3 regions of the Streptomyces sp. NPDC006997 genome follow, and region 1 is predicted to be linked to each of the others. Evidence: riboswitches for the same ligand, from Rfam matches in the RefSeq annotation. Region 1 holds a riboswitch; each other region holds the start of a gene.
The links. Region 1 has a riboswitch for cobalamin ahead of ABZ659_RS05010 (cobalamin biosynthesis protein). Riboswitches for the same ligand answer to the same signal wherever they lie in the genome.
Positions count from the first base shown of each region.

Region 2: it holds a riboswitch for cobalamin, as region 1 does, so the genes downstream of both, ABZ659_RS12475 (prenyltransferase/squalene oxidase repeat-containing protein) here and ABZ659_RS05010 (cobalamin biosynthesis protein) in region 1, are expected to answer to the same signal.
Region 3: it holds a riboswitch for cobalamin, as region 1 does, so the genes downstream of both, ABZ659_RS21860 (energy-coupling factor ABC transporter permease) here and ABZ659_RS05010 (cobalamin biosynthesis protein) in region 1, are expected to answer to the same signal.

Region 1 covers NZ_JBEYHH010000004.1:68,683-76,474, reverse strand. Annotated here, with positions in the region: gene cobN (cobaltochelatase subunit CobN) at 1-2,816, opposite strand, end outside; gene ABZ659_RS05015 (cobyric acid synthase) at 2,813-4,324, opposite strand; gene ABZ659_RS05010 (cobalamin biosynthesis protein) at 4,321-5,268, opposite strand; cobalamin riboswitch at 5,378-5,522, opposite strand; gene ABZ659_RS05005 (CU044_2847 family protein) at 5,717-6,073, shown strand; gene ABZ659_RS05000 (trypsin-like peptidase domain-containing protein) at 6,060-7,792, shown strand, end outside.
Region 2 covers NZ_JBEYHH010000010.1:87,199-94,990, reverse strand. Annotated here, with positions in the region: gene ABZ659_RS12485 (glycosyltransferase family 4 protein) at 1-1,127, opposite strand, end outside; gene ABZ659_RS12480 (TetR family transcriptional regulator) at 1,295-1,942, shown strand; cobalamin riboswitch at 2,307-2,435, shown strand; gene ABZ659_RS12475 (prenyltransferase/squalene oxidase repeat-containing protein) at 2,556-3,797, shown strand; gene ABZ659_RS12470 (SCO2322 family protein) at 3,794-4,450, shown strand; gene ABZ659_RS12465 (CbiQ family ECF transporter T component) at 4,443-5,519, shown strand; gene ABZ659_RS12460 (ATP-binding cassette domain-containing protein) at 5,516-7,234, shown strand; gene ABZ659_RS12455 (ECF transporter S component) at 7,231-7,792, shown strand, end outside.
Region 3 covers NZ_JBEYHH010000021.1:70,114-77,905, forward strand. Annotated here, with positions in the region: gene ABZ659_RS21830 (LuxR family transcriptional regulator) at 1-336, shown strand, start outside; gene ABZ659_RS21835 (hypothetical protein) at 507-668, shown strand; gene ABZ659_RS21840 (winged helix DNA-binding domain-containing protein) at 757-1,863, opposite strand; gene ABZ659_RS21845 (magnesium and cobalt transport protein CorA) at 2,013-3,173, shown strand; gene ABZ659_RS21850 (hypothetical protein) at 3,231-3,728, opposite strand; gene ABZ659_RS21855 (hypothetical protein) at 4,034-4,939, shown strand; cobalamin riboswitch at 5,155-5,343, shown strand; gene ABZ659_RS21860 (energy-coupling factor ABC transporter permease) at 5,373-6,083, shown strand; gene ABZ659_RS21865 (energy-coupling factor ABC transporter substrate-binding protein) at 6,080-6,430, shown strand; gene cbiQ (cobalt ECF transporter T component CbiQ) at 6,437-7,186, shown strand; gene ABZ659_RS21875 (ATP-binding cassette domain-containing protein) at 7,183-7,792, shown strand, end outside.

The DNA of each region.
Region 1 (7,792 bases):
ATCAACCCGACGACGTGCGGGAACGCGTCCCGGAAGAAGCCGGAGATGCGGACCGTGACGTCGACGCGCGGCCGTCCCAGCTCCGTCAGCGGCACCACCTCGAAGCCGGTCACCCGGCGCGACGCGTCGTCCCACACCGGACGGCATCCGAGCAGCGCCAGGATCTCCGCGATGTCGTCGCCCTGGGTGCGCATCGCGGACGTCCCCCACACGGTCAGGCCGACCGATCGCGGGTACGCACCGGTGTCCTCCAGGTACCGCCGCACCAGCGAGTCGGCCAGCGACCGCCCGACCTCCCAGCTCAGCCGGGACGGGATCGCCTTGGGGTCGACGGAGTAGAAGTTCCGGCCGGTCGGCAGGACGTTGACCAGCCCGCGCGTCGGTGAGCCCGACGGTCCCGCGGGGACGTAGCCGCCGTCCAGGGCGTGCAGGACGTGCCCGATCTCGTCGCTCGTGCGCGCCAGCCTCGGCACGACCTCCGCGCACGCGAACCCCAGCACCGCGACCGCGTCCGGCAGCTGAGTGCCGAGGACCTCGCGCACCAGCGCGGGCACCGCCGCCGCGTCCCAGCCCCGCGCCTCCATGCCCTCCGCGAACCGCCTGCACACCTGCTCCAGCAGGTCGATCGCGTCGGCGCCGGACCGCGCCGGGCCGTCCACCAGCTCCGTCAGCTCCACCGGCACCTTCACCGGCGCGCCCGGCTCGGCCAGCAGGTCCTTCTCCACCAGCCCGAAGTGCGCGGCGAGGCAGGCCCTGAGCCCCGGCAGCGCGTTCGCCCGACCGCCCCACACCTGGGAGGCCCGCAGCACGGCCAGCACCAGGTTCACCCGGGGCTCGCCCACCGGACCGCCGCCGAGGACGTGCAGGCCGTCCCGGATCTGGACGTCCTTGATCTCGCACAGGTAGCCGTCGACGTGCATGACGAACTCGTCGAAGGCGCCGTCGTCCGGCTGTTCGTCCACGTGCAGGTCGTGGTGGAGTTCCGCCGCCTTGACCAGGGTCCAGATCTGCGCCCGCACGGCCGGGGCCTTCGCCGGGTCGAGGTCGCTCACCAGGGCGTACTCGTCGAGCAGCTGCTCCAGCTTCGCCAGGTCCCCGTACGTGTCCGCGCGGGCCATCGGCGGCACCAGGTGGTCGACGACCGTGGCGTGCCCGCGCCGCTTGGCCTGGGTGCCCTCGCCGGGGTCGTTGACGATGAACGGGTAGACCAGCGGCAGGTCGCCGAGGACGGCGTCCGGGGCGCAGCCCGCGCCGAGGCCGAGGCCCTTGCCCGGCAGCCACTCCATCGTGCCGTGCTTGCCCATGTGCACGACCGCGTCCGCGCCGAAGCCGTTCTCCAGCCAGCGGTAGGCCGCCAGGTAGTGGTGGGAGGGCGGCATGTCGGGGTCGTGGTAGATCGCGATCGGGTTCTCCCCGAAGCCGCGCGGCGGCTGGATCATGACGACGACGTTCCCGAACCGCAGCGACGCCAGCACGATGTCGTCGCCGTCGACGTACAGCGACCCCGGCGGCTCGCCCCACGCCTCCAGCATCGCCTCCCGCAGCTCGGGGTCGAGCTGGTCGAACCACGCCCGGTAGTCGGCCAGCGGCACCCGTGCCGGAGCCGCCGCCAGCTGATCCTCCGTCAGCCACTCCACGTCGTGGCCACCGGCCTCGATCAGCCGGTGGATCAGCTCGTCACCGTCGTCGGGGTGGCCCTCGACGCCGTACCCGGCGTCCCGCAGCGCGTCCAGGACCCGGACCGCCGAGGCGGGGGTGTCCAGGCCGACCGCGTTGCCGACGCGGGAGTGCTTGGTGGGGTAGGCGGTGAAGACCAGCGCGATCCGCTTCTCGGCGTTCGGCTTGTGCCGCAGCCGGGCGTGGCGTACGGCGATCCCGGCGACCCGCGCGGCCCGCTCGGGGTCGGCGACGTACACCGGGACGTCGTCCGGGCCCTGCTCCTTGAAGGAGAACGGCACGGTGACCAGCCGCCCGTCGAACTCCGGGATGGCCACCTGCATCGCCGCGTCCATGGGGGAGAGGGCGGCGTCGGACGCCTCCCAGGCAGCCCGGGACGACGTCAGGCAGAGCCCTTGCAGCACCGGCACGTCCAGGTCGGCCAGCGCGCCGACGTCCCACGCCTCGTCGCCGCCCGCCGACGCCTGCGAGGCATGCGTGCCGCCCGCCGCGAGGACGGTGGCGACGAGGGCGTCCGCCCGGCCCAGCAGCTCGTACAGCCCGGCGTCCGCGCCGCGCAGCGAACCGCAGTACACGGGGAGGGCGTTGGCGCCCTTCGCCTCGATCGCGTCGCAGAGGGTGTCCACGAAGGCGGTGTTGCCGCTGAGTTCGTGGGCGCGGTAGAAGAGCACGCCGACGGTCGGCCGGCCGTCCAGGACCGCCCGTCCGCCGTGGACGCCGTACTCCGGCATCTTCCGCGGCTCCTCGAACCCCTCGCCGGTCAGCAGCACGGTGTCGGAGAGGAACCGGGCGAGTTCGGTGAGGTTGGCGGGCCCGCCCTCCACGAGGTAGCGCAGCGCCTCCGCTACCACCCCGGCGGGCACCGAGGACTCCGCCATCAGCTCGGCGTCGGGCACGGTCTCCCCACCGAGCAGCACGGTCGGCTTCCCGGACGCCTTCAGCGCGGCCAGCCCGTCCTCCCAGGCGCGCTTGCCCCCCAGCAGCCGTACGACGGCCAGGTCGGCGCCGTCGAGCAGCGCGGGCAGCTCGGTCGCCACGTCCACGCGGGTCGGGTTGCCGATCCGGTACGAGGCGCCGGTGGCGGCCCTCGCCGCCAGCAGATCGGTGTCGGCGGTCGACAACAACAACACTGTGCTCATGCGGGCGCTCCCGGTGGGATGAAGGGCAGTCCTGGTGGCGCGCCGGACTCGATGAGCCGCCACAGCGCGTCCGTGTCCGCGTGCTGTTCGATCAGGTCGCCGAGCCGGTCGAGCTGCTCCTCGCGCAGCGCGGCGAACGAGGTGTCGGGGGCGGGGACGAAGCGGCGGCCCGCGGCGTCCGCCACCTCGCGCAGGAAGGCCCGCCGGAAGCCGTCCGACTCCAGGGAGCCGTGCCAGTGGGTGCCCCAGGTCTGGCCGACCCGGCAGCCGTCCAGGAAGGGGGCGCCGCCCTCCACGGTGGCGACCCCGTGGTGGATCTCGTACCCCTCGACCCGCTCTCCGAGGGCCTCGCCGACCGGCCGGGTGAGCGTCTTCTCCCGCGCGAACCGCACCCGTACGGGCAGCACTCCGAGCCCGTCCACCAAGCCCCTGCGGCTCTCCACCTCGTCCTCGACGCGCTCCCCGAGGACCTGGAAGCCCCCGCAGACGCCGAGCACCGGCCGCCCCTCGGCCGCCCTGCGCACGAGCGCCTCCGCGAGCCCGCGCTCCCGCAGCCACTCCAGGGCGCGGACCGTCCCCCGGGTCCCGGGTACGACCACCAGGTCCGCGTCGGCCAGTTCCTCCGGCCGGTCCACGAACCGCACGACGACGCCGGGTTCGGCGGCCAGCGCGTCGACGTCGGTGAAGTTGGACATCAGCGGGACGGCGCAGACGGCGACGCGCAGCACGTCCTCCCCGACGGGCGGCGCGACGTTCGACTCCCGCACCGTCCCGCGCAAGGACACCCGGAGCCCGTCCTCCTCGTCGATACCGAGCCCGTGCCGGTACGGCAGCACGCCGTACGTCCGCCGCCCGGTGAGGCCGCGCAGCATGTCGAGGCCGGGTTCGAGGAGGGAGACGTCGCCCCGGAACTTGTTGACGAGGAACCCGGCGACCAGCTCCTGGTCCGCGGGGGACAGCAGTGCCACGGTCCCGAAGAACGAGGCGAACACACCGCCCCGGTCGATGTCCCCGACGACCAGCACGGGCAGCCGGGCGCCCCGGGCGACGCCCATGTTCACGATGTCGGTGCGGCGCAGGTTGATCTCGGCGGGACTGCCCGCACCCTCGCAGATCACCGCGTCATACGTGCCCCGCAGCTCGGCCAGGCAGTCCAGCACCGTCCCGAGCAGCCGCCGCTGCCGCCCGCCGTGGTAGCCGCGCGCGCTCAGCTCGCCGACCGGCTTGCCCAGCAGCACCACCTGGCTGGACTGCTCCCCGCCGGGCTTGAGCAGGACGGGGTTCATCCGCGCGGTCGGCTCGACGCGGCACGCCTGGGCCTGCATGGCCTGCGCCCGCCCGATCTCGGCGCCCTCGCGGGTCACGAACGAGTTCAGCGACATGTTCTGCGCCTTGAACGGCGCCACCTTCACGCCCTGCCGCACCAGCCACCGGCAGATCCCGGCCGTGACGACGCTCTTGCCCGCGTCGGAGGTGGTGCCCGCGACGAGGAGTCCCCCACCGGTCATGACGTACGCCTCCCTGGTCGGGTGAGCAGCCGGGCGGCGGCGCAGACGCCGAGCGCGAGCACGCCCACGCGCCGGGACAGCCGTACCGCCCGTCCGATGTCCGGTACGGCCACCGCGCGTCCGGCGCCGTTGAGGACGGGCCGGTGCTCGACCCGTCCGCCGTACGACAGGGTGCCGCCGAGCCGCACCCCGAGCGCGCCGGCGAACGACGCCTCCACGGGCCCGGCGTTGGGGCTCGGGTGCCGGTCCGCGTCCGCCCGCCAGGCCCGCACCGCACCGCGCGGATCCGGCCCCGCCACGGCGGCGAGTACCGCGGTCAGCCGCGCCCCCGGCCAGCCGACGAGGTCGTCGAGGCGGGCGGAGGCCCAGCCGTAGCGGCGGTAGCGGGGCGACCTGTGGCCGACCATGGCGTCCAGGGTGTTCACCGCCCGGAAGCCGAGCAGTCCCGGCACCCCGGCGACGGCGCCCCACACCAGGGCGCCCACGACCGCGTCGGAGGTGTTCTCGGCGACCGACTCCACGACCGCCCGCGCGATCCCGTCCGCGTCCAGCGCCTGCGGGTCCCGCCCGCACAGGTGCGGCAGCCGCTCCCGGGCCGCCGCGAGGTCCCCGGCCTCCAGCGCGCGCCCGACGGCGCGGGCCTCCCGGCCGAGCGAGGTGGAGCCGACGACCGCCCAGGTGGCGGCGGCGGTCAGCGCGACGGAGGCGGCGGGGGAGGACCGTACGGCACGGGACGCCACGGCGCCGAGGGTGACGGCGCCACCGGCGCACACCGCGGTGTGCAGGGCGCCCCGGCCCCGGTGGTCGCGCCACAGCACCCGCTCCACGGCGCTCGCGGCACGCCCGAAGGCGGCCACGGGGTGGCCGCGGCGGGGGTCGCCGAGGAGGAGGTCACCGAGGAGACCGGCGGTGGCGCCGTACGCGAAGACGCGATCGGCACGCACGGGGGTCAGCCGGCCGTGGGGTCAGGGAAGGGGGGAGTAGCTCCGGTGCGGGACCGCAGGCGGCAGCCGAGCATCGCGATATGTCCTCACTCAGGGTGTCCACGCCCTGGTTCGACGAGACCGGCGGTGAGAGTTCCTGGCTCCCGGGGAAGGTCTTCCCCGGTCACAGTGGCGGGACCGCGCCGGATTCGCACCGGGCTTCCTCTCCTGCCGCCGTACATGGCTCGGGCAGTCCACCATGCCCCCGAACGGCAGTCAACTTGCCGTTGACCTGCGAGGCTGGAGTGTGTGGAGGCCCACACCCGGGCGGATGCCGCTACCACGGCGCCGCGTTCGGGCGGACCGACTCGCGGCTGATTCACCTTCAGCGGGCACGATTGGCCGGTTCGCTTGTCCGCGCGGCGGCGGGCGCCTGCAATGTCCCGTACGTGAGGGGAGGCGGCGCGGCGTGGCGTACGTGGGCGAAATGCTGCTGGACGACGGTCAGATCGTCCTGCTGGAGGTGGCGGGCGACGGTCCGGCCGGGGTGCGGCGGGTGTCGCGGGGCGGGACGGTCGGGAGCGCCGCCCAGACGCTCCAGCAGGCGCTCGCGCGGGTCCGTCCCGCGCTCGGCGCCGTCCTGGACGGGGCCCGTGGGCTGCCCAGGCCGCCCGGCGCGGTGACCGTCGAGTTCGGCATCACGCTGAGCGCGGAGGCGGGCGTGGTGGTGGCGCGGGCCTCCAGCGAGGCGCACTTCAGCGTCACCATGGAGTGGACCAACCCGGACGGCCCCGAAGTCCCCGGCCAGCGCGATGCCGACGCCTGACGGCGAACTCCCGCACGCCATCGCCCGGTTCTGGCGCCCTGCCGACGGGGGCGACGCGGTCACCGGCTGCGGGTTCCTGGTCGAGCCGCGGACGCTGTGCACCTGCGCGCACGTGGTGGCGAGCGCGCTGGGCACCGACGCCACGGACCCGGAGTCCCCGCCCGCCCCGGTCACCGTCGACTTCCCCCTCCTCCCCGAGCCGTCCCCCCGTCTCACGGCCACCGTCACCCACTGGCGGCCCGTCAGCGGCGACGGCGGCGGGGACATCGCCCTGCTGCGCCTGGCGGAGCCGGTGCCGGGGACCGCGCCGGTGCGGTTCGCGGGCGGTACGGCGGTGTGGGACCACCGGTTCCGCGTCCTGGGCTTCCCGCCCCGCACCGAGGACCACGGGGTGTGGGTGCGCGGACGGCTGCGCGCCCCGGTCGGCAAGGGGTGGACGTCCATGGAGGCCACCCGGCCCGCGCCCGGCACCGGCCCCGTCATCGGGCAGGGCTTCAGCGGGGCGCCCGTGTGGGACGCCGAGCAGGACGGTGTCGTCGGCATGACGGTCGCCGCGGACACCGGCACCGGCGCGACGACGGCGTACCTGATCCCGGCGCCCCTGCTGCTGGGCCTCGGTGAGGGCCCGCGCCCCTCGCCCTTCCGTGGCCTGGAACCCTTCCGCGAACAGGACGCCGCCGTCTTCTTCGCCCGCCGCGCGGACAGCGAACGCCTCGCGGCGGCGCTCGCGGCACACCCCTTCGTGCCGGTGGCGGGCGCCTCGGGGGTGGGCAAGTCGTCCCTGGTCCGGGCGGGGGTGCTCCCGCTCCTGCGGTCCTCGGGCCACACGGTCACGGACTTCGTGGGGCAGCCGGACACCGACCCGGTGCGCACCCTCGCGGAGGCGCTCGCCGTCCAGTTCCCGCCCGCGGCGACGCTGGCCCGCGACCTGTGCGCGGCGCCGGACCGCACCGGCACGGCGGTCCTGCTCGGGGCGCGGGTCCTGGCGCACGGGGGCGCGTCGGGCCATGTCATCCTCCTCGACCAGTTCGAGGAGACGGTCGGCGCCCGCCCGGCCGACGCCCGCGCCCTGCTGGACGTCCTGCTGCCGATGACCCGCGCGGTCCACCCCGGGGGACGTCACCTGCGCGTGCTGGCGACGCTGCGCTCCGCCTCCCTGGAGGACCTGGTCGCCGGCGGCCGGGCGGAGGCCCTGAGCGGCACCCTCCAGATGGTCGCCCCGATGACCCCGGGCCAGCTGGACCAGGTGGTCCGGCGGCCCCTGGACACCGTGCCCGGCGTGGAGTTCGAGCCCGGTCTCGCCGAGCGGGTCGTCACGGACGCGGGGGCGGAACCGGGCGCGCTGCCGCTGGTGGAGTTCGCCCTCGCGGAACTCTGGGAACGCCAGGACCGGGGCCGTCTCACCCATGCCGCGTACCAGGAGATCGGCGGGGTGGAGGGGGCGCTGTCCCGCTACGCCGACCTGCAACTGCGCAAGGTCTGCGAGACACCGGGCGGCCCCGACCCGGCGGTGGCCCGCCGCCTCTTCGAACGCCTCGCGCGCCCGGTCAAGGGCAAGGAGTACGCCCGGGTCGCCCGCGCCTTCGACCACCTCCCGCCCGAACTGCGCGCCGCCGCCCAGTCCCTGGCCCGCACCCGCCTCCTCGTCCTGGCCCGCGACAGCTCCGGCCGCGAGACGGTCGCCCTCGCCCACGAGTCCCTGGTCCGCCAGTGGCCCAC
Region 2 (7,792 bases), on a different contig from region 1:
TCCCCGTCGCGCCCGGCGACCTCGGGGATGGCGCCGCCGGTGGTGGCGAGCAGCGGGGTGCCGGTGGCCATGGCCTCGGCGGCGGGCAGGGAGAACCCCTCGTACAGCGACGGCACGCAGGCGACCTGCGCCGAGCGCACCAGGTCGACGAGTTCGGCGTCGGAGATGCCCTTGACGAACTCGACGGCGCCTTCGAGGCCGTACCGTTCGACCGCGCGGGCGACCGGGCCGCCCTCGGGCCGCTTGCCGACGACGACGAGGTGGGCGCCGGGGTGCTCGGTGCGCACCTTGGCCAGCGCCTCGACGAGGAAGACCAGGCCCTTGAGCGGGACGTCGGCGCTGGAGGTGGTGACGATCCGGCCGGGCACCTTCGGCACCGACGGGTCGGGCGAGAACAGGTCGGTGTCGGCGCCGATGTGCACGACGTGGACGCGGTCCTCGCGGACGCCGAGGTGTTCGACGATCTCGGCGCGGGAGGTGCCGGAGACGGTGAGGACGGAGGGCAGCCGCCGGGCGACGCGCTTCTGCATCCGGGTGAAGGCGTACCAGCGCCGCACGGACCAGCGGCGGGCGCGGCTCCCGGCCGCGTCCAGCTCCAACTGCCGGTCCACGGTGATGGGGTGGTGGACGGTGGTGACCAACGGGGCGCCGAGGTCGCCGAGCAGGCCGTAGCCGAGGGTCTGGTTGTCGTGGACGACGTCGAAGTCGCCGCGGCGGGCGCGCAGGTGGCGACGGGCGCGCAGCGAGAAGGTGAGCGGCTCGGGGAAGCCGCCGGTCCACATCGTGCCGACTTCCAGGGCGTCGATCCAGTCGCGGTACTCGTGGCGGCCCGGGGTGCGGAAGGGGTCGGGCTGGCGGTAGAGGTCGAGGCTGGGGAGTTCGGTGAGGGTCGGGCCACCGGGGCCGTCCGAGCCGTCGAGGGCGTCGAGGACGGGGTAGGGCTGGGCGCCGATGACCTCGACGCGGTGGCCGAGGCGGGCCAGTTCGCGGGAGAGGTGCCGGACGTAGACGCCCTGGCCCCCGCAGAACGGGTTGCCCTTGTAGGTGAGGAGTGCGATGCGGAGCGGTCGCAAGCCGTCGGACGCCAGGTCCTGGCGGGGACCCGCCTGACTGGCCTCAGCGGTCACTCTGGGCCCCCTTCTCCCTGCACTGCGCGAGCCTACGACGCGACGCTAATCTAGAACAAGTTGCAGACTTGATCGTTCGGAAGCTCCGAATCTACCGGCAGGTAGGGGCGCTGTGACCAGTGGATCAGGTGATTCGCGCCACGGCGGGGCAGGGCGGAGTGGGCAGGGTGGAGAACGTGGGCAAGGCGGCCGGAGCGGACGTCGGCACAGCGTCCCCCGGCACACCGCCGCTCACCGAACGGCAGGCGGCCCGGCGGCGGCGGATCCTGCACGCGTCGGCGCGACTGGCCAGCCGGGGCGGCTTCGACGCGGTGCAGATGCGGGAGGTCGCGGAGTCCTCACAGGTGGCCCTCGGCACCCTCTACCGCTACTTCCCCTCCAAGATCCACCTCCTGGTCGCCACGATGCGGGACCAGCTCGACCACATGCGCGCCACCCTGCGCGAGAAACCCCCCGCGGGCGACACGGCGGCCGCGCGCGTCACGGAGACCCTGATGCGGGCCTTCCGCGCCCTCCAGCGCGAGCCGGACCTCGCCGACGCGATGGTCAGGGCCCTCACCTTCGCGGACCGCAGCGTGAGCCCCGAGGTGGACCAGGTCTCCCGCCAGACGACGGCGATCATCCTGGACGCCATGGGCCTGACCACCCCGCCCACCGCCGACCAGCTCGCCGCCGTCCGCGTCATCGAGCACACCTGGCACTCGGCCCTCACCACCTGGCTGTCGGGCCGCGCCTCCATCGCCCAGGTCAGGATCGACATCGAGACGGCGTGCCGGTTGATCGACCTCACGGAGAGCGAGTCCGGCACGCCCTGAACGGGCACGCGAAACGACCTACGAGGCGGGTTCCCTTCGCCGGTATTGTCCGGATCAGGTCGCTGGGGGTCGCCTTCCGGAACGCGCGCCTCGCGGCCGTACGCCCTTCCGGCCTCTCAGCCCGACCGTCGACGTCGGCACCGGCGGATACCCGTACTGCCCGGTGTCTCGCCAGAGTCGGCTACTCCGGTCGAACTCCCTCACTCGTCTCGTAGGCCTTGTAAATAGGGTAAATCCGACACCGCGCCGGATGCCAGTCCTCGGACGGGAAAACCTGTTCCCCGCCGCCCAGCAGGCGGTGGCGGGCGGCGAGACCGTCGCGTACGTGGCCGTACAGGCGACCGGCAGGCGGCGGGCGGGCTACGGCCCGGTAGCATGGCCCGGTCGTCATCACACCCGTACGGGGGGAAGCCGGTGCAATTCCGGCGCTGACCCGCAACCGTGAACCGCCGCAAGGCCGGTGAGCCGGACTGCCCGGTACGGAACCGTGACCGGCTCAAGCGCGCCCGCGTCCCGCGGGTGCGCGGCACCGTCGAGGCATACGGAGCCGAGCCGCCGGGGGTGCCCCCTGCTGCCCGGCTGCCCGCGCAGCACAGAGAGGCACCCGCCGATCATGAACATCCGCCGCAGCGCAGTGGTCCTGGCCGCCGCCGTCCTGACCGGCGCCGTCGCGGCACCGGTCGCGCACGCCGCCGACCCGTCGCCGTCCGCCTCGCTGCCCACCGCCCTGTACGGCACCGCCGACCCCACCTACGACGGGGTGTGGCGGCAGTCGCTGGCACTGCTCGCCCAGGACACCGTGGGCGTCACCCCGGCCGCCGCGGCCGTGGAGTGGCTCACCGGGCAGCAGTGCGCCGACGGCTCCTTCGCGCCCTACCGGGCCGACCCGGGCAAGGACTGCGACGCCAAGACCGCCGTCGACACCAACAACACCGCCGCCGCCGTGCAGGCCCTCGCGGCGCTCGGCGGACACGACGCGGTGACGGCGAAGGCCGTCGGCTGGCTGAAGTCCGTACAGAACAAGGACGGCGGCTGGGGCTACGTGCCCGGCGGCCCCAGCGACGCCAACTCCACCTCCGTCGTCATCGGCGCCCTCGCGGCGGTCGGCGAACAGCCCGGCGAGACGGTCAAGGGCGGCAAGTCGCCGTACGACGCCCTGCTGGGCCTCTCCATACCCTGCGGCGGGAAGGGCGGCGGTGCCTTCGCCTACCAGCCCGACGAGAAGGGGAAGCTGGCCGCCAACGACGACGCCACCGCCGCGGCCGTCGTCGGCGCCCTCGGCAAGGGCCTGACCGGCGCCGCCGCGAAGCCCGCCGGTACCGAGCCGGCCTGCGCGCAGGCCACCGACCCGGAGCAGGCCGCCCGCAACGGCGCCGCGCACCTGCACACCGCCCTCGCGAAGGACGGCCACCTGCTGTCCGCCCTGCCCGGCGCCGAGGACCAGCCGGACTACGGCAACACCGCCGACGCGGTCCTCGCCCTCGCCACCGCCGGGTACGCCGACGAGGCCGCCGACGCGATGCGCTGGCTCGGCGCCCACTACCAGGGCTGGGCCAAGCAGTCCGGACCGGCGGCGTACGCGCAGCTGATCCTCGCCGCCGACGCGGCCGGTTTCGACGTCCGCGACTTCGACGGCAGCGGCGACGACCTGGTGAAGCGGCTGAACGCGACGGGCCCGGCCCCGCGGGCCGCGGATGCCTCGGCGACCCAGACCACGGAGGCCGCCGAGGACAAGAAGGACGCCGGGGGCGACGACGACTTCGGCGTCGGCGTGCTGTGGACCGTCGGCGTCTTCCTCGTCGCCGGCATCGGCATCGGCTTCCTGGTCAGCGGCCGCGGGAAGTCGCGGTCGTGACGCCGCGCCGCCGCGCCGCGGCCCTCTCCGCGCTCGTCCTCGCCGCGCTGCTGACCGCGCTCGCGGGCGCGGTCCCGGCGCAGGCCGCGGGCTACCGCTACTGGTCGTTCTGGGAGCGCGAGGACGGCCGGTGGACCTACGCCACCCAGGGCCCGTCGCAGGTGCGGCCCTCCGACGGCGCCGTCCACGGCTTCCGGTTCGCCGTGAGCGAGGACTCCGCGGACGCCGACCGGCCGCGCGGCGGGGCGGACTTCACCGCGATCTGCGGGACGACGCCCGAGCGCGGCGACCGCAAGCGGATCGCCCTCGTCCTGGACTTCGGGACCCGCGCCGACGCGCCCTCCGGCGAGGCGCCGCCCGCCCGCCGCGCGGTCTGCGCCAGCGTCCCCACCGACGCCAGCACCGCCGAGGCCCTGGCCGCGGTGGCGAAACCCCTGCGCTACGACACCAACGCGCTGCTGTGCGCCATCGCGGGGTATCCGCGGCGGGGGTGCGGTGAGCAGATATCCACGGCGGGCAAGGGCGGCGGCGCCACGGAGACCGAGGAGACCGAGGAGACCGACGAGGGTCCCTCGCTGGGGCTGCTCGCGGGCGGTGCCGTCGTCGCCGTGCTCGCCGCGGCGGCGGTGTGGCAGGTCCGCCGCCGTGGGTGAGCGGGCCGCCGTCCACCCCGGGGCGTGGTGGCTGTGGTCCCTCGCCCTGGGGACCGCGGCGACCCGCACCACCAACCCGCTGCTGCTCGCCCTGCTCGTCGCCGTCTCCGCGTACGTCGTCGCCGCGCGGCGCCCGGACGCCCCCTGGGCGCGGTCCTACGGCGCGTTCGTGAAGCTGGCGCTGGCCGTGCTGCTGATCCGGCTGGTGTTCGTGGTGGCGCTCGGCTCGCCCATCCCCGGCACCCACGTCCTGCTCACCCTGCCCGAGGTCCCGCTGCCGGACTGGGCGCAGGGCATCCGCCTCGGCGGCCGGGTGACGGCGGAGGCGGTGGTGTTCGCCCTGTACGACGGGTTGCGGCTGGCCACCCTGCTGGTCTGCGTCGGCGCCGCGAACGCCCTCGCCAGCCCCACCCGGCTGCTGAAGTCGCTGCCGGGCGCGCTGTACGAGATGGGCGTCGCGGTGGTCGTCGCGCTCACCTTCGCGCCGCATCTCGTCGCCGACGCGCGGCGGTTGCGTGCCGCCCGGCGGCTGCGGGGCCGACCGGACGCGGGGGTGCGGGGGCTGCTCCAGGTCGGGCTGCCGGTCCTGGAGGGCGCCCTGGAACGCTCGGTCGCCCTCGCCGCCGCGATGGACGCCCGCGGCTACGGCCGTACCGCCGCCGTCCCCGCCGCGGTGCGCCGTACGACGGCCACGCTCACCCTCGGCGGGCTGCTCGGCGTCTGCGCGGGCACGTACGGGGTGCTGACGGCGGCGGGCGGCACGTACGGGCTGCCCGTGCTGCTGGCCGGGCTCGGTGCCGCGCTGGCCGGGCTGTGGCTGGGCGGCAGGCGCACCCCGCGCACCCGGTACCGCCCCGACCCGTGGGGCGCGCGGGCCTGGCTGGTCGCCGGGTCCGGGGCGGCCGTCGCCGCGCTGCTGGTGCTCGCCGGGGACCGGGACCCCGCGGCACTGCGGCCCGGGGTGGTCCCGCTGGTCGCGCCCGAGCTGCCGCTGTGGCCCGCCGCGGCCGTCCTCGTCGGGCTGCTCCCGGCCTTCGTCACCCCCGCACCGGAGAAGGAACTGCCGTGATCCGCTTCGAAGACGTGACCGTGACCTACGACGGCGCCGCCGAACCGGCCGTCCGCGACCTGGACTTCGAGGTGCCGGAGGGCGAACTCGTCCTGCTGGTCGGCCCGTCGGGCGTCGGCAAGTCGACCGTCCTGGGCGCGGTGAGCGGGCTCGTCCCGCACTTCACCGGCGGCACCCTGCGCGGCCGGGTCACGGTGGCGGGCCGCGACACCCGCACCCACAAGCCGCGCGAACTCGCCGACGTGGTGGGCACCGTGGGCCAGGACCCGCTGGCGCACTTCGTGACGGACACGGTCGAGGACGAACTCGCCTACGGCATGGAGTCGCTGGGCCTCGCCCCGGACGTGATGCGCCGCCGGGTGGAGGAGACCCTGGACCTGCTCGGCCTCGCCGACCTGCGGAACCGGCCCATCGCCACGCTCTCCGGTGGGCAGCGGCAGCGGGTGGCGATCGGCTCGGTGCTGACGCCGCACCCGCGCGTGCTGGTCCTCGACGAGCCGACGTCGGCCCTCGACCCGGCCGCCGCGGAGGAGGTCCTCGCGGTCCTCCAACGGCTCGTGCACGACCTCGGTACGACGGTCCTGATGGCCGAACACCGGCTGGAACGGGTCGTCCAGTACGCCGACCAGGTCCTCCTCCTGCCCGCCCCGGCCGCGCCGCCCGTGCTGGGCGCCCCGGCCGAGGTGATGGCCGTCTCCCCGGTGCTCCCGCCGGTGGTGGCCCTGGGCCGGCTCGCGGCCTGGTCCCCGCTCCCCCTGACGGTCCGCGACGCCCGCCGCCGCGCGGGGGCGCTGCGGGACCGTCTGGACGGTACGGCCCCGGCGGGCCCCGCACCGGCGGACACCCACCGCGAGCCGGACCGCCCCGGGACGTCCCCCGCCGCGCTCCCCTCCCCCCGCGCCTCCGTCCTCCCCCGCTTCCTGCGCGGGCGCCGCCCCCGGGGCGGCACATCGCAGGCGTCCCCCCTCGCCGCCGAGGTGAAGGCGCTCGCCGTCGACCGGGGGCGGGTGCGTGCCCTGCGGGGTGTCGGGCTCGGCGTCTCCCCCGGGGAGACGGTCGCGCTGATGGGCCGTAACGGCGCGGGCAAGTCCACGCTGCTGTCCGCCCTGGTCGGCCTGGTCGAGCCGACGTCGGGCACGGTGCGGGTCGGGGGCGCGGCCCCGCACCGGACGGCGCCGCGTGACCTCGTACGCCGGGTCGGTCTCGTCCCGCAGGAGCCGCGTGACCTGCTGTACGCGGACACGGTGGCCGCCGAGTGCCGGGCCGCCGACGAGGACGCGGGCGCCGCGCCGGGCACCTGCCGTGAGCTGGTCTCGGCGCTGCTGCCGGGGGTCGGCGACGCCGCGCACCCCCGGGACCTGTCCGAGGGGCAGCGGCTCGCGCTCGCCCTGGCGGTCGTCCTGACCGCCCGGCCGCCGCTGCTGCTCCTCGACGAGCCGACCCGCGGTCTGGACTACGCGGCCAAGGCGCGGCTGGTCGGGGTGTTGCGCGGGCTGGCCGCCGAGGGGCACGCGATCGTGCTGGCCACGCACGACGTGGAGCTGGCGGCGGAGATCGCGCACCGGGTGGTGCTGCTCGCGGAGGGCGAGGTGATCGCGGACGGCCCGACGGCGGACGTGGTCGTCTCGTCACCGTCGTTCGCGCCACAGGTCACCAAGATCCTGGCCCCCCGGCCGTACCTCACGGTGGCCCAGGTGAAGGAGGCCCTCGCATGACGCACCCGGACCGGCAGGCCCGCGCCGTCCGGCTCGGCCCGCGGTCGCTCGCCGCGCTGGCGCTGGTCAGCGCGGTCGGGGTGGCGGCGGTCGGCTGGCCGTTCCTCGTGCCGCCCGAGTCGCAGGTCGCCGCGCACGCCAAGGACGCGCCGTGGCTGTTCGCGGGGCTGCTGGTGCTGCTCGTCGCGGTGGTCGCGGCGACGATCGCCGAGTCCGGGCTCGGCCCCAAGGCGGTCGCCATGCTCGGCGTGCTGGCCGCGACGGGCGCGGCACTGCGGCCGGTCGGCGCGGGCACGGCGGGCATCGAGCCGATGTTCTTCCTGATGGTGCTCAGCGGCCGGGTCCTGGGCCCGGGCTTCGGTTTCGTGCTGGGCTCGGTGACGATGTTCGCCTCCGCGCTGCTCACCGGCGGGGTGGGGCCGTGGCTGCCGTTCCAGATGCTGTCCATGGGCTGGTTCACGATGGGCGCGGGCCTGCTGCCGGGCCCGGACCGGCTGCGCGGCCGGGCGGAGCTGGGGCTGCTCGCCTGCTACGGCTTCCTGGCCGCCTTCGCCTACG
Region 3 (7,792 bases), on a different contig from region 1:
GTGCCGTCGTCGTACGAGGAGGCGGCGCGGCTGTTCCGGCGGTGCCGGGCGCTGCCGTGGCTGCGGCAGGTGGACGCGGCCGTCGCCGCGGGCACGCCGGAGCCGGTGGCGCCGCCGCCCGCGCCCGCGCCGCCCGCCGTGCTGGAGGGCCTGGCGGCGATGGAGCGCCAGGTCGCGGCGCTGGTGATGGAGGGCGCCACCAACCGGGAGATCGCGGCGCGGCTGTTCATCAGCGTGAAGACGGTCGAGGCCACCCTCACCCGGGTCTACCGCAAGCTGGGCATACGCTCCCGGGTGGACCTGGTCCGGCTGGCGGCGGGCCGCCAGCCGCGCTGACCACAACGAAGGTTTGCCGTCCGGGACCGAGGGTTTTCCCTGCCAACTCCCCTCCCCTTCTAGGGGGTTCCCTCATTGGGTGCGCGCTGACGGCGGCCTTAGCGTAAGGGACGTGCCGCTCGCCCGGGCCTGCACCCCGGGCGACCCCCCACCGGCCACCGAGGAGATCCATGTCCGGGCTCGACAGCGCCAGGAACACCGTCGGACGCGAGGCGGTGACGGCGCTCGCCACCGCCGCCCCGCGTCTGCCGGGTGCGCGCCCCCTCCCCCGGCACGGCACGCCACCCACAGCTCGCCTCCAGACCGGTCAGTCACCGGCCCCAGGCTCCTGAGTACCCCTCAGGTGAAATACCAGGGGGCGTTGCGGGCCTCCACGAGCGGCCCGCAGCGCCCCCTCTCCATGCCGTCGCCCCCGCCGTCTCAGCGCTCGACGACGGTCCCGAAGCGCACGTCGTACGGCTCCCCGGGGCGCAGCACCCCCAGCATCCGCTCCGCCTCCGCGGTGACCGCCGCGCGCTGTACGGCGGTCAGGCGGCCGAACGGCTCGATGACGAGGGCGTCGTCGCGCGACCGCCACACGCCCGCGAGGAAGCCGTCGACGAGGAACGTGGGGTAGGCCACGTTGCCCTGCCAGGTGCGGCCCCGGTACTCGGCGGGCACGACACGGGTCCGGTCGGCGTGGGACAGCAGCAGGTTGTCGAACTCGGGCAGCAGCCGGGGCGGCGCCTCCGCGTCCGGGTCGGGGCGCGGCGCGTCGGGCAGGTCGAGGAGTTCGGTGCCGTGCTCGTCGCGGAAGGTGAGCAGTTCGGGGCGGAGCCGTTCGAAGGCGGGCCGCAGCCGGGTCAGTCCCGACCAGGTCTGCATGTCCTTCACGGACGCCGGGCCGAACGCGGCGAGGTAGCGCCGTACGACGTCCTCCGGGGCGGGCGCGGGCTCGGCGGGGCGGCCCAGCCAGTGCTCGACGGTGGTGAGCGCGACCTGGCCGCTCCGGCCCCAGAGTCCGCGCGGGGTGACCTGGACGAGCGGCAGCGCGCAGCGGGCGGCGACGGCGAGGGACCGCGGGTCGGCGTCCGGCCACTCGGCGCCCAGCGCCTCCCGCAGCTGCCCCATGGTGCGCGGCCCGGCCTCCACGAGGTCCCGGGCGAGCCCCGCGAGCCGGTCGAGGTCGACGCCGGTGAGCCCCTTGCGGAAGAGGTTGATCTCCCGGTCCCGGGCGGGCTGCACCAGGGGCCGCAGGGTGAGGGCGTCGTCGGCGGTGTGGGTGTGGATGGTCGACCGCAGGGTGACGATCCGGACGACGGCGCGGTCGGCCATCAGCCGGGACAGCTCCTCCGGCCGGAACCCCTCCAGGCGGGCGGCGAGCGCGTGGTACGGGGGCCGCACGTTCTGAGCCTGGAGCCCGAGCAGATGCCCGACGGCGTCCAGCGCGGTACGCCGCGCGGGGCGCAGCAGCAGTTGGCGGGCGAGGGTGGCTCGGTTGAGGGCACGGGTGCTGAGCAGGGGCGCCGCCGGGGCCGTCTTCGTCATGCTCCGCACGCTAGCGCGGATGGCGGACAGTTCCTGACCTATATGCGGCAAGGGCGGGGCGCGGCTCGGACACCCCCGTCGTACGTTTCGCCCCGTATATCCTGCTCGTTGATCACCCTGACGTCGGCCCCCACCGGAAGGCAGCCGTGATGCCCGAGCGACGTGACCGTCCCGGCGCGAAGAGCGTCCTGAGGCCGGGCTGGCGGCGGTCGCGGCCCGCGGAGCGGCCCCCGCGGCAGGCTCCCCCGGCGCCGCCCGAGGCACCGCCCGAGCCGTCGCCGCCGGAGCCGGTCAGCGTCGTGGAGGCCGCCCTGTACCGGGAGGGCGTCCGCGTCTCCTCCCCGGGCACCCTCGCGGAGACCTACCGTGAGCTGCGCGAGCACCCCGCCGGCATGGCGTGGATCGGGCTCGCCCGCCCCACCGACGTCGAACTGCTCTCGCTGGCCGCCGAGTTCGACCTGCACCCGCTCGCGGTGGAGGACGCGATGGAGGCCCACCAGCGCCCGAAGCTGGAACGCTACGGCGACACCCTCTTCGTCGTGCTGCGCGCCGCCCGCTACCTCGACGCCCCCGAGGAGGTCGACTTCGGCGAGCTGCACGTCTTCGTCGGCCCGGACTTCGTGCTCACGGTGCGGCACGGCGGCGCCCCCGACCTGTCCGCCGTGCGCCACCGCATGGAGGAGACCCCGGAGTTGCTGCGCCTCGGTCCCGAGGCGGTGCTGTACGCCATCCTGGACGCGGTGGTCGACGGCTACGCGCCGGTCGTCGAGGGCGTCCAGAACGACATCGACGAGATCGAGACCGAGGTCTTCCGCGGCGACCCCGAGGTCTCCCGCCGCATCTACGAACTCTCCCGCGAGATGGTGGAGTTCCAGCGCTCCACGCGCCCCCTGGTCGGCATGTTGCACGGCCTGATGGCGGGTTTCGCCAAGTACGGCACCGACGAGGAGCTCCAGCGCTACCTGCGGGACGTCGCCGACCACGTCACGCACACCAGCGAACGCGTCGACGGCTTCCGGCAGGCCCTCACCGACATCCTGACCGTCAACGCGACCCTGGTGACCCAGCAGCAGAACGCGGAGATGCGGGCGCTGGCGGAGGCGGGGTTCGCGCAGAACGAGGAGCTGAAGAAGATCTCGGCCTGGGCGGCGATCCTCTTCGCGCCGACCCTGGTCGGCACGATCTACGGCATGAACTTCGACCACATGCCCGAACTGCACTGGCTGTTCGGCTACCCCTTCGCGATCGCCCTGATGGGGGTGGTCTGCGTCAGCCTGTACGTCGTCTTCAAACGGCGCGGCTGGCTGTAGGCGCCCGGAGGCCGACCGGCGCCCCACGGGCGCGGACGCCCGCGCCGGAGCCGGGGATCAGCTCCGCCGGGGCAGGTCACCGGAGCAGGTGGCGCGGCCGAACTCGCCCGCCGCCGTGGCGCCCTGGACGTGCCTGCCACGGACGGCGACGGCACAGCGGGCCTCGCCGCCCTGCTCGCCGAGGGTGATGGAGACGACCGCCTCCCGGCCCAGGGGCACGTCGACGGTCTTGCGCCACGGCAAGGTGGCGGACCTGACGACCACCGCCTTACCGGACTCGCTGCGGGCCTGGTAGGTGATGTCGGCGGTGCCGGTGCCGGTCACCTCGTAGGTCACCGCGGCGGTGGGGACCTTGCGCTCCGGCTCGTCGTCGTCCCCGCCGGTTCCGGCCGTGATCCCGTAGCCGACGAGCACCGCGCACGCGGCGAGTACCCCCCCGGCGATCTTCAGCCCCGAGCGGTCGGGCCGCCCGGCTGGGGACCTGGACCCGTCGGGCCCGGATGAGGGCTCCGACTCGGGCTCGGGCCCCGTCGCCGTCCGTTCCGTGACGTCCATGGGAATTTCCCCTCCGCATAGCAATTCGCCCCGTCTCCGGGCGACGACCGGGGGCTTTATACCTGACGCCGACACCCGCCCGCCACTGTGCGGACAATTCAGACAACGCATTGCCGTTTTGCCGCCAACTGCCTGGACAGTCTCATCGATTGACTTGGCATCAGTCAGCTGACTAAGAATTCCGGCGTCATTCCCCTGGCATTTTCCTGGCACCAGGGACACGTCTGGGGAACGGCATTTTCAGCCAGGTTCCAAGATAAAGGTTTGGCGTGAGACCCAGACTGGGAAGCGTTACGGCCTGCTTGGTGGCGGCCGCGGTGATGAGCACCGCGCTGCCCCAACTCGCCTACGCAGCAACGACGTCGGACGGCGATGACGGCGAGGGAGTCGTCGACACCGTCAGAAGCTGGTTCACCGGCGACGACACCGACGCTCCCGAGCCGCCCTCGCACGACGAGGCCGGGATAGCCGACCGGCAGAAACTGCCCAAGGGAAAGAACGCCCCCAAGGCCAAGCGCGTCAAGGAACTCAGCGGTCGTCGCAGTGCGAATGCCCGCTTCTGGCAGCTTTCCGACGGACGCGTGCAGGCGGAGGTCTCGGCCACGCCGACCGGCTACCGGTCCGGTAAGTCCTGGAAGGACATCGACACCACGGTCCGGGAAAGCGACCGTAGGGGATTCGAGTTCTCCAACACCAGCAACGCGACGCGCAGCTGGTTCGGTGTGGACGCGGAGCGGCTGCTGCGGGTGGAGTCGGCGGACGGGCACGCCGTCACCGTCGGCCTTCCGCAGGCCGGGGAACTGCGTCCGGTCGCCGAGGGCGACGTCGTCACCTACCAGGACGCGGTGTCCGGCGCCGACCTGTCGTACCAGGTCGGTCCGGGACGGGTGAAGGAGAACATCGTCCTGGACCGGGCCCCCGACGGGCCGCTCACCTTCACGTTCACCCCTCGGTGTCCACGGACGGTGACCCCGTCGAGGACATCGCGGAGTCCCTCCGGTCTGCGGGCTGGAGCACGCGTGCGGGCGGAGCCGGTCCGCTGCTCCTGTCCGGGGACACTCCGGCGGAACACCCCGCGTACGGGGTGCCGGTGCAGAGCTACGAGGCCTTCACCTGCCTCGATCGGCCGGAGGTCTGTGCGGAGTTCGAGAAGGTGGCGGAAGGCGGCGAAGAGGACCTGTTTCGTGGCCACCTTCATGCCCTACGTCTGAGCGTCCCGCCCCGTCCCCGTACCGACGACGGGGCCCCGGTCAGCCTGACGCTGACCGGGGTCCCGTCGGTTTGACCGGGTCTCCTCCCGGGGTGCCCGAGGGTGGGACGCGGAGTGTGAGACAGGGCACCTCCGGGCGTCCGAGTGCGCCGGTGTGCGGGTGTGCGCCCGCATTCGCGCCCCTGATGCCCGCTTGTCACCACCCCCGGGGGCCGATTACTGTCACCACGCCTTGGTGAACGGGAAATCCGGTGTGATGCCGGTGCGGCCCTCGCCACTGTGATCGGGAAGTCCGGCTCCAGCCCCCAGGGGCAGCCACTGGGTCCTTTCTTCGGACCCGGGAAGGCGGAGCGCGGGCGGTGGTACCCGTCAGCCAGGAGACCGGCCAAGGCGCGTCAACCATCCACGAGGTGCTGGAGAGGGTCTGCTGAGCCATGCACATAGCCGAGGGTTTCCTACCTCCGGCGCACGCGATCGCCTGGGGTGTCGCGTCCGCGCCGTTCGTCGTCCACGGAGTCCGGTCACTCACCCGTGAGGTCAGGCAGCACCCCGAGAGCACCCTGCTCCTCGGGGCGTCCGGCGCCTTCACCTTCGTCCTGTCCGCGCTGAAGCTGCCCTCGGTGACCGGCAGTTGCTCGCACCCCACCGGCACCGGTCTGGGCGCCATCCTGTTCCGGCCGCCGGTGATGGCGGTGCTCGGCACCATCACGCTGCTCTTCCAGGCGCTGCTGCTCGCGCACGGCGGGCTGACCACGCTCGGCGCCAACGTCTTCTCCATGGCGATCGTCGGGCCGTGGGCCGGGTACGGCGCCTACCGGCTGCTGCGCCGCCTCGACGTGCCGCTGATGGGCGCCGTGTTCGGCGGCGCGTTCGTCGCCGACCTGTCCACGTACTGCGTCACCAGCGTCCAGCTGGCGCTGGCCTTCCCCGACCCGAGCAGCGGGTTCCCGGGCGCGCTCGGCAAGTTCGGCTCCCTCTTCGCCGTCACGCAGATCCCGCTCGCGGTGAGCGAAGGGCTGCTGACGGTGCTGGTGATGCGGCTGCTGGTGCAGTCCAGCAAGGGCGAGCTGACGCGGCTCGGGGTGCTGGTCACCGGGGCGCGGACGCGGCAGGCCCGACAGGAGACCGGGGCGGTGACCCGATGAGCCGGAACGCGAAGATCAACCTCGTACTCCTCGCGCTGGTGGCGGCGCTGGCCGTGCTGCCGCTGGCCCTCGGCCTCGGCGACGACAAGGACGAGCCGTTCACCGGCTCCGACGGCCAGGCGCAGTCGGCGATCGCCGAGGACCACCCGGACTACGAACCCTGGTTCTCCCCGCTGTACACACCGCCGTCCGGGGAGATCGAGTCGGGCCTGTTCTCCCTCCAGGCGGCGCTCGGCGCGGGCGTCCTCGCCTACTACTTCGGGCTGCGCAGGGGCAGGCGCCAGGGCGAGGAGCGGGCCCGGACCGCGGCCGCCGGACCCGCCGACCCCACCGCCGGACGGGACTGACCGCCGGTGCTGCCGATCGACGCGGCGGCGCACAGCAGCCGCTGGCGCCGCCGCCATCCCGTGGACAAGGCCGTGCTCGGACTCGGTCTGACGGTGCTCGCGATCTCGCTGCCGCCCTGGCCGGGCGCGGCCCTGGTGCTGCTGACCGCGCTGGCGCTGCTGCTCGGCCCGGCCGGGGTGCCGGGCCGTCAGCTGTGGCGGGCCTACAGGGTGCCGCTGGGCTTCTGTGCGACCGGCGCGGTCACCCTGCTCGTCCAGGTGGGCGGCCCGGACGGGTTCGTCTCCCTCGCCGCCGGCGGCCCGGCGCGCGCCGGGGAGTTGCTGCTGCGGACGTCGGCGGCGTCCCTGGGCGTGCTGCTGTTCGCCTTCACCACACCGATGTCGGACCTGCTGCCGCGCCTGGTGCGGGCCGGGGTGCCCGCACCGGTCGTCGACGTGGCGCTGGTGACGTACCGGATGAGCTTCCTGCTGCTGGACTCGGTACGGCTGGTCCGCGCCGCGCAGGCCGCCCGGCTCGGCCACACCACCCGCGCGGCGACCTGGCGGTCCCTGGCGGGGCTCGGGTCGACGGCGTTCGTGCGGGCCTTCGACCGGGCGCAACGGCTCCAGACCGGCCTCGCCGGACGCGGCTACGACGGCTCCCTGCGGGTGCTGCTCCCCGAAACCCGCGTCTCCCCACGCTTCACCGGCGCCAGCCTGACCCTGCTCGCGGCCGTGGCCGCCCTGACCCTCGTACTCGAAAGGCCACTGACATGAGCGAGCCCGCACTGGTCGCCCTGCGGGGCGTGTCCTTCGGCTACGAGGACGGGCCGACCGTCCTCAGCGGCCTCGACTTCGACGTCCACGAGGGGCGTGCGCTCGCCCTGCTCGGCCGCAACGGCAGTGGCAAGACGACCCTGATGCGGCTGCTGAGCGGTGGACTGCGCCCGCGCGAGGGCCGGTTGACGCTGGAGGGGCGGCCGGTCGGCTACGACCGGAAGGGGCTGACCCGGCTGCGGACGACCGTGCAGCTGGTGGTGCAGGACCCGGACGACCAGCTGTTCGCCGCGTCCGTCTCCCAGGACGTGTCCTTCGGGCCGCTCAACCTGGGGCTGCCCGACGCGGAGGTGCGCGCCCGGGTCGACGAGGCGCTCGCCGCGCTGGACATCACCGCGCTGGCGGACCGGCCCACCCATCTGCTCTCCTACGGCCAGCGCAAGCGGACCGCGATCGCGGGCGCGGTCGCGATGCGGCCGAGGGTGCTCATCCTCGACGAGCCGACCGCGGGTCTCGACCCGGACGGGCAGGAGCGGCTGCTGACCACCCTGGGCGGGCTGCGGGCCACGGGGACGACGGTGGTGATGGCCACCCACGACGTGGACC